Regions from separate parts of the Vibrio aquimaris genome, predicted to be linked through region 1. Evidence: riboswitches for the same ligand, from Rfam matches in the RefSeq annotation. Region 1 holds a riboswitch; the other holds the start of a gene.
The links. Region 1 has a riboswitch for lysine ahead of lysC (lysine-sensitive aspartokinase 3). Riboswitches for the same ligand answer to the same signal wherever they lie in the genome.
Positions count from the first base shown of each region.

Region 2: another riboswitch for lysine. It lies ahead of FIV01_RS06040 (Na+/H+ antiporter NhaC family protein); the one in region 1 lies ahead of lysC (lysine-sensitive aspartokinase 3).

Region 1 covers NZ_CP045350.1:350,438-354,873, reverse strand. Annotated here, with positions in the region: gene FIV01_RS01705 (PglL family O-oligosaccharyltransferase) at 1-801, shown strand, start outside; gene FIV01_RS01700 (pyridoxal-phosphate-dependent aminotransferase family protein) at 844-1,965, opposite strand; lysine riboswitch at 2,173-2,350, shown strand; gene lysC (lysine-sensitive aspartokinase 3) at 2,438-3,787, shown strand; gene pmbA (metalloprotease PmbA) at 3,858-4,436, opposite strand, start outside.
Region 2 covers NZ_CP045350.1:1,294,460-1,298,895, forward strand. Annotated here, with positions in the region: gene FIV01_RS06030 (inosine/guanosine kinase) at 1-368, shown strand, start outside; gene FIV01_RS06035 (H-NS family histone-like protein) at 456-863, opposite strand; lysine riboswitch at 1,471-1,652, shown strand; gene FIV01_RS06040 (Na+/H+ antiporter NhaC family protein) at 1,768-3,369, shown strand; His leader region at 3,536-3,667, shown strand; gene hisG (ATP phosphoribosyltransferase) at 3,708-4,436, shown strand, end outside.

The DNA.
Region 1 (4,436 bases):
ATCACTTATACTGCTCGCCAGCATCAGTTGAATGCCAATTACGATCCTGGCTTTCCTTCGTTAGATCATCCTCATAATGAATTGCTTTTTTGGGGCGTTGAAGGTGGACTATTACCCGTTTTAGCTATCATTATTGCAGCCATAATCGTGTTATTAAGGATCTACAATGCCAAGAAAGGAACTCGGCTTGCAATGTTTGCTTTGTTTGTTCCTATCGTGTTGCATAGTCAACTCGAATACCCTTTCTACCATTCGGCAATCCATTGGATAACATTTATCATTTTACTTTTTTGGGTTGATCAACGTGCACGTTCATACCGAAGTACTTCAATTACTTTTATCACAAGAACGTCTCTTAGAGTGATGAGTTTAGTCATCCCTGTTATTGTCAGTTTCTATATGCTCACCACTTTACATACTAACTACATACTGACTAAGTTTGAAACTTCGACTGTCAAAGATCCAAAGCTTCTTGAGAAGGTCACAAACCCTATCCTATGGAAAGACAGGTACAATTGGGATATTTACAGCACTTACCTCAATATAGGTCTGCTTCAACAAGAAGCTAACTATATCCAGCCTTATATAGATTGGTCATTGAAAACCATCAGAAACAAGCCAAGGCCCGCGTTGTATAACAACCTGATTATTGCCTATCAAGGGTTAGGAGACACGGTTAGAGCAGAGCAAGTACGCAGCGAAGCGCAGTATCTATTCCCTAAACGTGATTTCTCTAACGTTCAGTATATTGCCCCGAACATTGATGCGCTCAAACCAGACATAAATCAACTATCTGATTAAGTACTGGCGGTCGAATAGACCGCCCTATAGAAGTATTACCATTTATAAAACCATGACTTCTTCTAACGCCCTTAAACACAGCGACACATTTTCATTTCTCGCACCATAGCCCATAAGTCCTATTCTCCATGCCTTACCAGCTAAGTCCCCTAACCCAGCACCTATTTCAAGGTTGTACTGGTTTAACAGCTGACCTCGGACTCTAGCATCATCTATACCTTGAGGTACCAAAATGGTATTTAACTGCGGTAAGCGTATTTCTGGCTCAACAACAAACTCAAAACCTAATTTATCAAGGCCATTCTTAAGTTTATTGTGCATCTCTTGATGGCGTTTCCATGTGTTTTCGAGCCCTTCATTCTTTAGCATAACTAAAGACTCATGCAGAGCGTACAGACTGTTTACTGGAGCGGTATGATGGTAGCTACGCTTATCATTACCACTCCAATACCCCAGCACCAAACTTTGGTCTAAAAACCAACTTTGTACCGGAGTGCGCCTCGATTGAATCTTCTCAATAGCAAGCGGTGAGAAAGTAACCGGAGATAACCCGGGCACACAAGATAAACATTTCTGACTTCCCGAATACACAGCATCTAGCTGCCATTCATCAACTTTTAGAGGTATACCAGCCAGTGATGTAACAGTATCAACAATAGTCAAGACACCATATTGTTTTGCTAATTTACCCAGAACCTTCGCATCACTCTGCGCACCTGTCGACGTTTCGGCATGAACAAAAGCCAGTATCTTAGTATCAGGATGTGCTTTAAGAGCGCTCTCCACTTTATCTATAGAGACGGCCTCGCCCCAGTTGTCATCGACTATAACGGCGCTTCCTCCTGCGCGAATAACATTTTCGCGCATTCGGTCTCCAAATACACCATTGCGGCACACTATCACTTTATCGCCTGGTTCAACCAGATTAACAAAACATGCTTCCATGCCTGCGCTTCCGGGCGCGGAGACCGCTATCGTAAACTCATTGTCGGTTTGAAAAGCGTATTTAAGAAGCTGTTTCAATTCATCCATCATGTTAATAAAAAGCGGGTCTAGATGGCCGACGGTGGGGCGACTTAATGCTTGCAATACTTGCGGTGAAATATCTGAAGGCCCTGGTCCCATGAGAATACGCTTGGGAGGAATAAAGCTCTGAATAGTCATCTTATGCTCCTTAGAAGCTGTGCATGTCACAAAGTGTAATTGCCCACGATAAAACATATTGATCAGTGCAGCAATTTGACTAGCCATCTGAAATAGAAATCTTTGTCACAAGTTTATAGATTATCCAACTAAAGTTTCCGTTGACAAACTGCTCATAAACACGTTCAATGCAAGAGGTACGGTGGTTATTATCACTGTATTTATGCATTTTGCAGAAGAGGAGCACTACCCAGGTAGGTGTTTTGTGGGGCCACAACTCCAATACACAACACTGAGGGGGAGTAGTGCCGAGGTAGATCAAGATTGTGGATTTGATCTGCCGGTTGACTTGGGTTGAGTCCCATCAACTGTCACCAGCTCAGTCTGGTGAAGAGCTTCTGAGGTCGCCCTAATAATAAGCTCCTCGACTGGCTCATTCTCTCTTCAAGCAAAGGATTACTATTCATTTTCAGGAAGTTTTGGGAGAAATACTGTGAGCAATTTTAATGTTGCTAAGTTTGGTGGAACCAGTGTCGCTAATTTTGAGGCCATGAGTCGATGCGCGGCGATTGTCGAGCAAAGACCAAATACAAGACTGGTTGTGATTAGTGCTTGTTCTGGGGTTACCAACCTATTGGTTGAATTGGCCAATGGCGTATCAGACAATGATCATCGAAGCCAGCTTCTCACTCAACTTGCCACTATCCACGAAAACGTACTTAGTCAGCTAAGCGATGCCACCAAAACCGCCAGTGACATCTATGAAATCCTTGATACTGTCACTAGTTTGGCTGAAGCCGCCTCTATTCAACCCAGTAAAAAGCTAACCGATCATCTCGTTGCTTGCGGTGAGTTAATGTCTACTCATCTTCTCACAAAACTCATGCAAGAACGTGGTATTAATGCTCATCGATTTGATATTCGCGAGGTGCTACGAACAAACAGCACCTTTGGTAAAGCCGAACCAGAGCTCGACACTATCTTCAGCCTTGCTCAGTCAAGATTGGTTCCTTTGTGCCAAGAGCACATCGTTATTACACAAGGATTTATTGGCTCAGATGAGCAAGGTAATACGACCACATTGGGCCGAGGTGGTAGTGACTACAGCGCTGCGCTGATAGCAGAAGCTGTGGAAGCTAAAGGTCTTGAGATCTGGACAGATGTTCCTGGCATTTATACCACTGATCCTCGCATTGCACCTAAGGCAACACCTATCGCGGAGATAAGTTTTAGCGAAGCGTCGGAAATGGCCAACTTTGGCGCTAAAATCCTCCATCCTTCGACGTTAGTGCCTGCACTTCGTCATGAAATCCCCGTATTTGTAGGATCATCTAAGCAGCCAGAGCTAGGTGGAACTTGGATTCGCCACCAAGTAGAGGATTCGCCTTTATTTCGAGCACTGGCTCTGCGCTGTAATCAAACTATGGTTACGCTACGCAGCGCACGCATGTTTCACGCCTATGGTTTTTTAGCTAAAGTGTTTGAAATTTTGGCCAAACACAAGATTTCGGTCGATTTGATTACCACATCAGAAATCAGTGTCAGTCTCACTTTAGATCAAACTGATACCACAGGTGGTGCGCCTCAACTGCCACAAGAAGCACGCGCAGAACTTGAAGAATTATGCAGTGTCGAAGTAGAACATAACTTGTGTCTGGTGGCGTTAATTGGCAACAAAATGAGTGAAAGTAAGGGCTATGCAAAACACGTTTTTGGCACGCTTGAAGACTTTAATCTCAGAATGATTTGTTACGGAGCCAGTCCACATAACCTGTGCTTTTTGGTCAATGAAGCCGATTCTAAGCTCGCCATTCAAAGGCTGCATAATCAGTTGTTCGAATAAATTCACTTAAAATAAAAAAGGGTTGAACATTCAACCCTTTTTATCACTGGATAATAGTTCCGATAGACTATCAGTCTCCTGCCACTTTCATACTTTCTAGCAAAACAGAACCTGTCTGAATTTGAGAACGTGTTTCGATATCGCTGCCAACTGCTGCGATTTTCTCAAACATAGTGCTAAGATTGCCGGCAATTGTCACTTCAGAAACTGGATATTGTATCTTACCATTTTCTACCCAAAAGCCTGCCGCCCCTCGAGAATAATCTCCAGTGACTATGTTGACACCTTGCCCCATCACTTCAGTAACCAGAAAGCCTGTACCTAACTCTTTAAGCATTTGCTCAAAGTTTTGTCCCGTTGATTGCACGTACCAGTTATGAATACCACCAGCATGGCCTGTTGGCGTCATATCTAATTTGCGCGCGGCGTAACTGGTCAAAAGGTAGGTCGATAGCACACCATCGGAGATAATTTCGCGATCTTGAGTTATCACCCCTTCGCTATCAAATGGGCTGGAAGCCAGTCCTCTCAATACATGAGGTTTTTCTGAAATATTGAACCAGTTAGGCAAAATCTGCTGACCTAAACGATCAAGTAAGAAAGAAGACTTGCGATACAAATTCCCACCACTGATTGCCATCACGAGATG
Region 2 (4,436 bases), 940 kb from region 1:
TTGCTGAATTTAATCGTTATGAATTTAGTCGACCAGCAGAAAAAGCCGCATGTGAAAACCCAATTAAGGTTTATTCTCATATATCGCCTTATATGGGTGGACCAGAAAAAATTAAGAATACAAATGGTGCAGGAGATGCCGCACTCTCTGCTTTATTACATGATATGGCAGCAAATAAACACCATAGAGAAAATGTGCCTAATTCTAGTAAGCATGCTCATACATTTTTGACTTATTCGTCATTTTCACAGGTTTGCAAATATTCTAATCGCGCTAGTTATGAAGTGCTAGTACAACATTCTCCGCGTTTATCGAGAGGGTTACCCGAGAGAGAAGACAGTTTAGAAGAAGCGTACTGGGAACGCTAACCTATTGATGGCAATAAAAAAGCCTCATGAAAATGAGGCTTTTTTATATTATATAATTACATATTTAAAGTTAATTTATATATGTGACTAGATTAGGAAATCATCCAGAGATTTGCCAGCATCTAATTTTTCCTGGATTGCAGAAGGAGTACGACCTTGGCCAGTCCAAGTTTTCTTCTCACCGTTACTGTCTACATACTTGTATTTAGCAGGACGCGGTGCACGTTTAGATTTCTGTTTACCTGCAGACTCTCCAGCCAATGCAGATATAACCATGTTTTTATCTAGCCCTAACTGTTTAATTTGTTCAGCAATATCCGCTAGCTTAGCTTCCTGTGCAGCTTTTTCCGCTAACTCGGCTTCCTCTGCTTCTTTGCGCTCTGAGACAACAGTTGATAGTTTGTCTAGGGCTTCTTCTAGTTGTTCCAGTGTTAGCTCACGAGCAAATGCACGTAGGCTACGAATGTTTAATAAAGTTTTTGTTAGTTCCGACATATAGTTTCTCACTTAATTAAGGAGTCGATGGAATAAATATTAAACCCGTATTATCTGCAATACAATATTTTATAGTTAAATTCTTATAAAAAGTTATTATTTAATGTCTTAACATTAGAATAATGAGACCTTTCTTATTAACTGATTAAAATTTGTTACATAAAATATCGAAGCTTTTGTGATTATGACAATACTTATTGCCAATAAGTTTCATAATAGAGTGATATTTATTTATACAAACACGTTATTTAGTGCTACCCAGTTTGATGATCGTTATCACTGCACTAAAAATTTTCAATAAATTACTTTTTTACACCCTATTCTTCATATTTTTGCCTGAAAAAATATGAAATAGAGACTAATTGCATAATTAACAAAGATGTTTTTCTAATAACATGAATCAATTCATTATTATAGCAGCTATTAATAATATGTTTGAACTATTATAAACTTACTAACAACTTGATATTGAATACACTTGTTATTTCGCTGAGTCTATTGAAATCAAGGCCTAGATAAGTACAATAATGAGCACCTGAAGCGATGCATTGTGATAGTTTTGTTAAATTGTCGTGGTTTTTTGCTAATTTTAGTTTCAAATCCCAATCATCGCGGTAGAGGAGCAGGGCGAATAAGTAGGGCTTGTTGGGGTGATGCCAATGAACAAGTGTGAAAGGTTGTTTTGCCGAAGTAGGTTTCCATATCAAAGGAGCTTGCTGGGGTTGCACCCGAAAGGGGTAACACTGCCATAGTCTATTACTTTTAACACTATGGAGCGCTACTGTAGGGCTAAAGATAGGTAAACTAATATCTTTTGCTTCGTCCGCCACTTATTGTTCTGGAATTAATCCTTCAATCAGTCTGCAGTAGATCTCTAACCATTAATTACTGGTTTTTGAAGATCATGAATTTAATTGATTTTGCATCATCGCCGATATCGCTGTTGCCACCACTAGTGGCTCTTAGCTTGGCAATTATTACTCGACGCGTCCTTTTATCTTTGGGTGTGGGTATTATCTTAGGAGCAGCGCTTCTAAATGACTATTCACTCGGCAATACAGTAGCATACGTTGGCTCGACAGTTTCTAGCGTATTCGTTGAGGATGGCGGTATAAATACTTGGAATATGAGTATTTTAGCCTTCTTAGTCTTACTGGGTATGATGACAGCGCTGCTGACTTTATCTGGTGGTACCCTAGCTTTTGCCGAATGGGCTCAGTCCAGAGTCAAAAGTAAACGCGGTTCAAAACTATTAGCTGCTTTCTTAGGCGTATTTATTTTTGTTGATGACTACTTTAATAGCCTCGCGGTGGGAGCTATTTCTCGGCCTGTTACAGATAGATTTTACGTTTCTCGAGCAAAATTAGCTTATATTCTTGACTCTACCGCGGCTCCGATGTGTGTGATTATGCCTGCATCAAGCTGGGGCGCTTACATTATCACGATTATAGGTGGTATCTTGGTCTCACACGGGATTACCGAATATTCCGCCTTAGGCGCATATGTCCGTTTGATACCAATGAATTTTTATGCGGTATTTGCTCTGTTGATGGTGTTCGCCGTTGCTTGGTTTGGACTTGATGTCGGAAAAATGCGCAAACACGAGATAGCGGCATCTCAAGGCCATGGTTTCGGGCAACAAGAAGCAGAAGACACTCAACAAGCTCATGATATAAACGAAGAACTCGATATTACTCAAAGCGATAAAGGTAAAGTATCTGATCTAGTTCTACCTATTGTTTTTCTTATCGCTGCGACCGTTGCATCTATGCTCTACACAGGAGGACAGTCTTTAAGTGCTGATAGTAAGCCTTTTACTTTACTTGGTGCATTTGAAAATACTGATGTTGGAACATCACTGGTTTATGGTGGTCTTGTCGGACTCGCTTTGGCATTAATCACGGTTATAAAGCAAGGTATAGCCGTAGGTGAGATTTCTCGTACGCTTTGGATCGGCGCTAAGTCTATGTTTGGTGCGATCCTAATCCTAATATTCGCTTGGACAATCGGCTCTATTATCGGTGATATGAATACCGGTAAATATTTGTCGACTCTCGCACAAGGTAATATTGGTGTCCATTGGCTTCCTGTTATTCTTTTCCTTCTCGCAGGTCTTATGGCGTTTTCAACCGGAACATCATGGGGCACTTTTGGTATCATGTTACCTATTGCTGGTGATATGGCCGCTGCGACAGAAATTGGTTTAATGCTACCTATGCTCAGTGCTGTGCTTGCTGGTTCAGTTTTTGGTGATCACTGCTCTCCGATATCTGATACCACGATATTGTCATCAACAGGTGCGCGTTGTGATCACATCGATCATGTGTCTACACAGTTGCCATATGCGCTTTCAGTCGCTGCTGTATCATGCGTTGGTTTCATTTCGCTTGGAATGACAGCATCGATTAGCATTTCATTTTTAGCGTCTTTTGTGACTTTTATTGCTGTGTGTGTTTTGCTCTCTTCTTTGTCTAAAACTAAGATGGCGAGTTGCCCAGACGCATAATTGAACTTAAAGTTTTTAAGGGAGCAAATGCTCCCTTTTTATTTGTATAAGACAAATTCAAAAAATCTTTAATTTTTAGTTGAAAAATAAATCATCCTTGGGTAGGGTGGTTGTTAAGCAAGCCAACTGAACAATATATAAGTATGCGTAATTTTATAATGAACATTCATCACCATCATCACCCAGACTAGTCTTTCGGGAGATGTGCGCATACCCGGGAGGCAAGAAGCTCCCGGAGGAATAAATCGCTAATACAAGATTTCAACCCTCGGGAGATAACTCCCGAGGGTTTTTTGATTTTTACGATTTAAGATTTGATTAGTACAGGGAAACAAGTAATGACAACACAACGTTTGAGAATAGCGATTCAGAAAAAAGGTCGTTTGAGCAGAGAATGCCAAGAGCTACTTAAAAAGTGCGGTGTTAAGTTCAATATCATGGGAGAGCGTCTGGTTGTCCACTCTTTGAATATGCCAATCGACCTTTTGCTTGTTCGTGATGATGACATCCCCGGCTTAATTATGGATGGTGTCGTAGACCTTGGCTTTATTGGCGAGAATGAACTAGAGGAGGTTCGTTTAGATCGACGAGCACTTGGCGAACCATGTGAATTTATCCCACTTCGCCGACTAGATTTTGGTGGTTGCCGCCTCTCTATCGCAATCGATAAAGATGAAGAATACAGCGGCCCTCACGATCTGGCAGGTAAGCGTATTGCGACCACCTACCCACAACTTCTTAAGGCCTATATGGATAAGCAAGGCGTTCCATTTTCTACCTGCATGTTAACCGGATCGGTCGAGGTTGCACCGCGAGCAGGTTTAGCCGATGCGATTGCTGATCTTGTCTCAACAGGTGCAACGTTAGAAGCTAATGGGCTAAAGGAAGCGGCGGTAATTTTTGAGTCCAAAGCCACTTTAATTCAGCGTGTGGGGGATTTTGAATCAGATAAGACGGCTTTGATCGAAAAACTTCTCACGCGAATGCAAGGGGTTCAACAAGCCAAAGAATCAAAATATATCATGCTACATGCACCAGTAAGCCGGCTAGAGCAGGTAAAAGCCTTA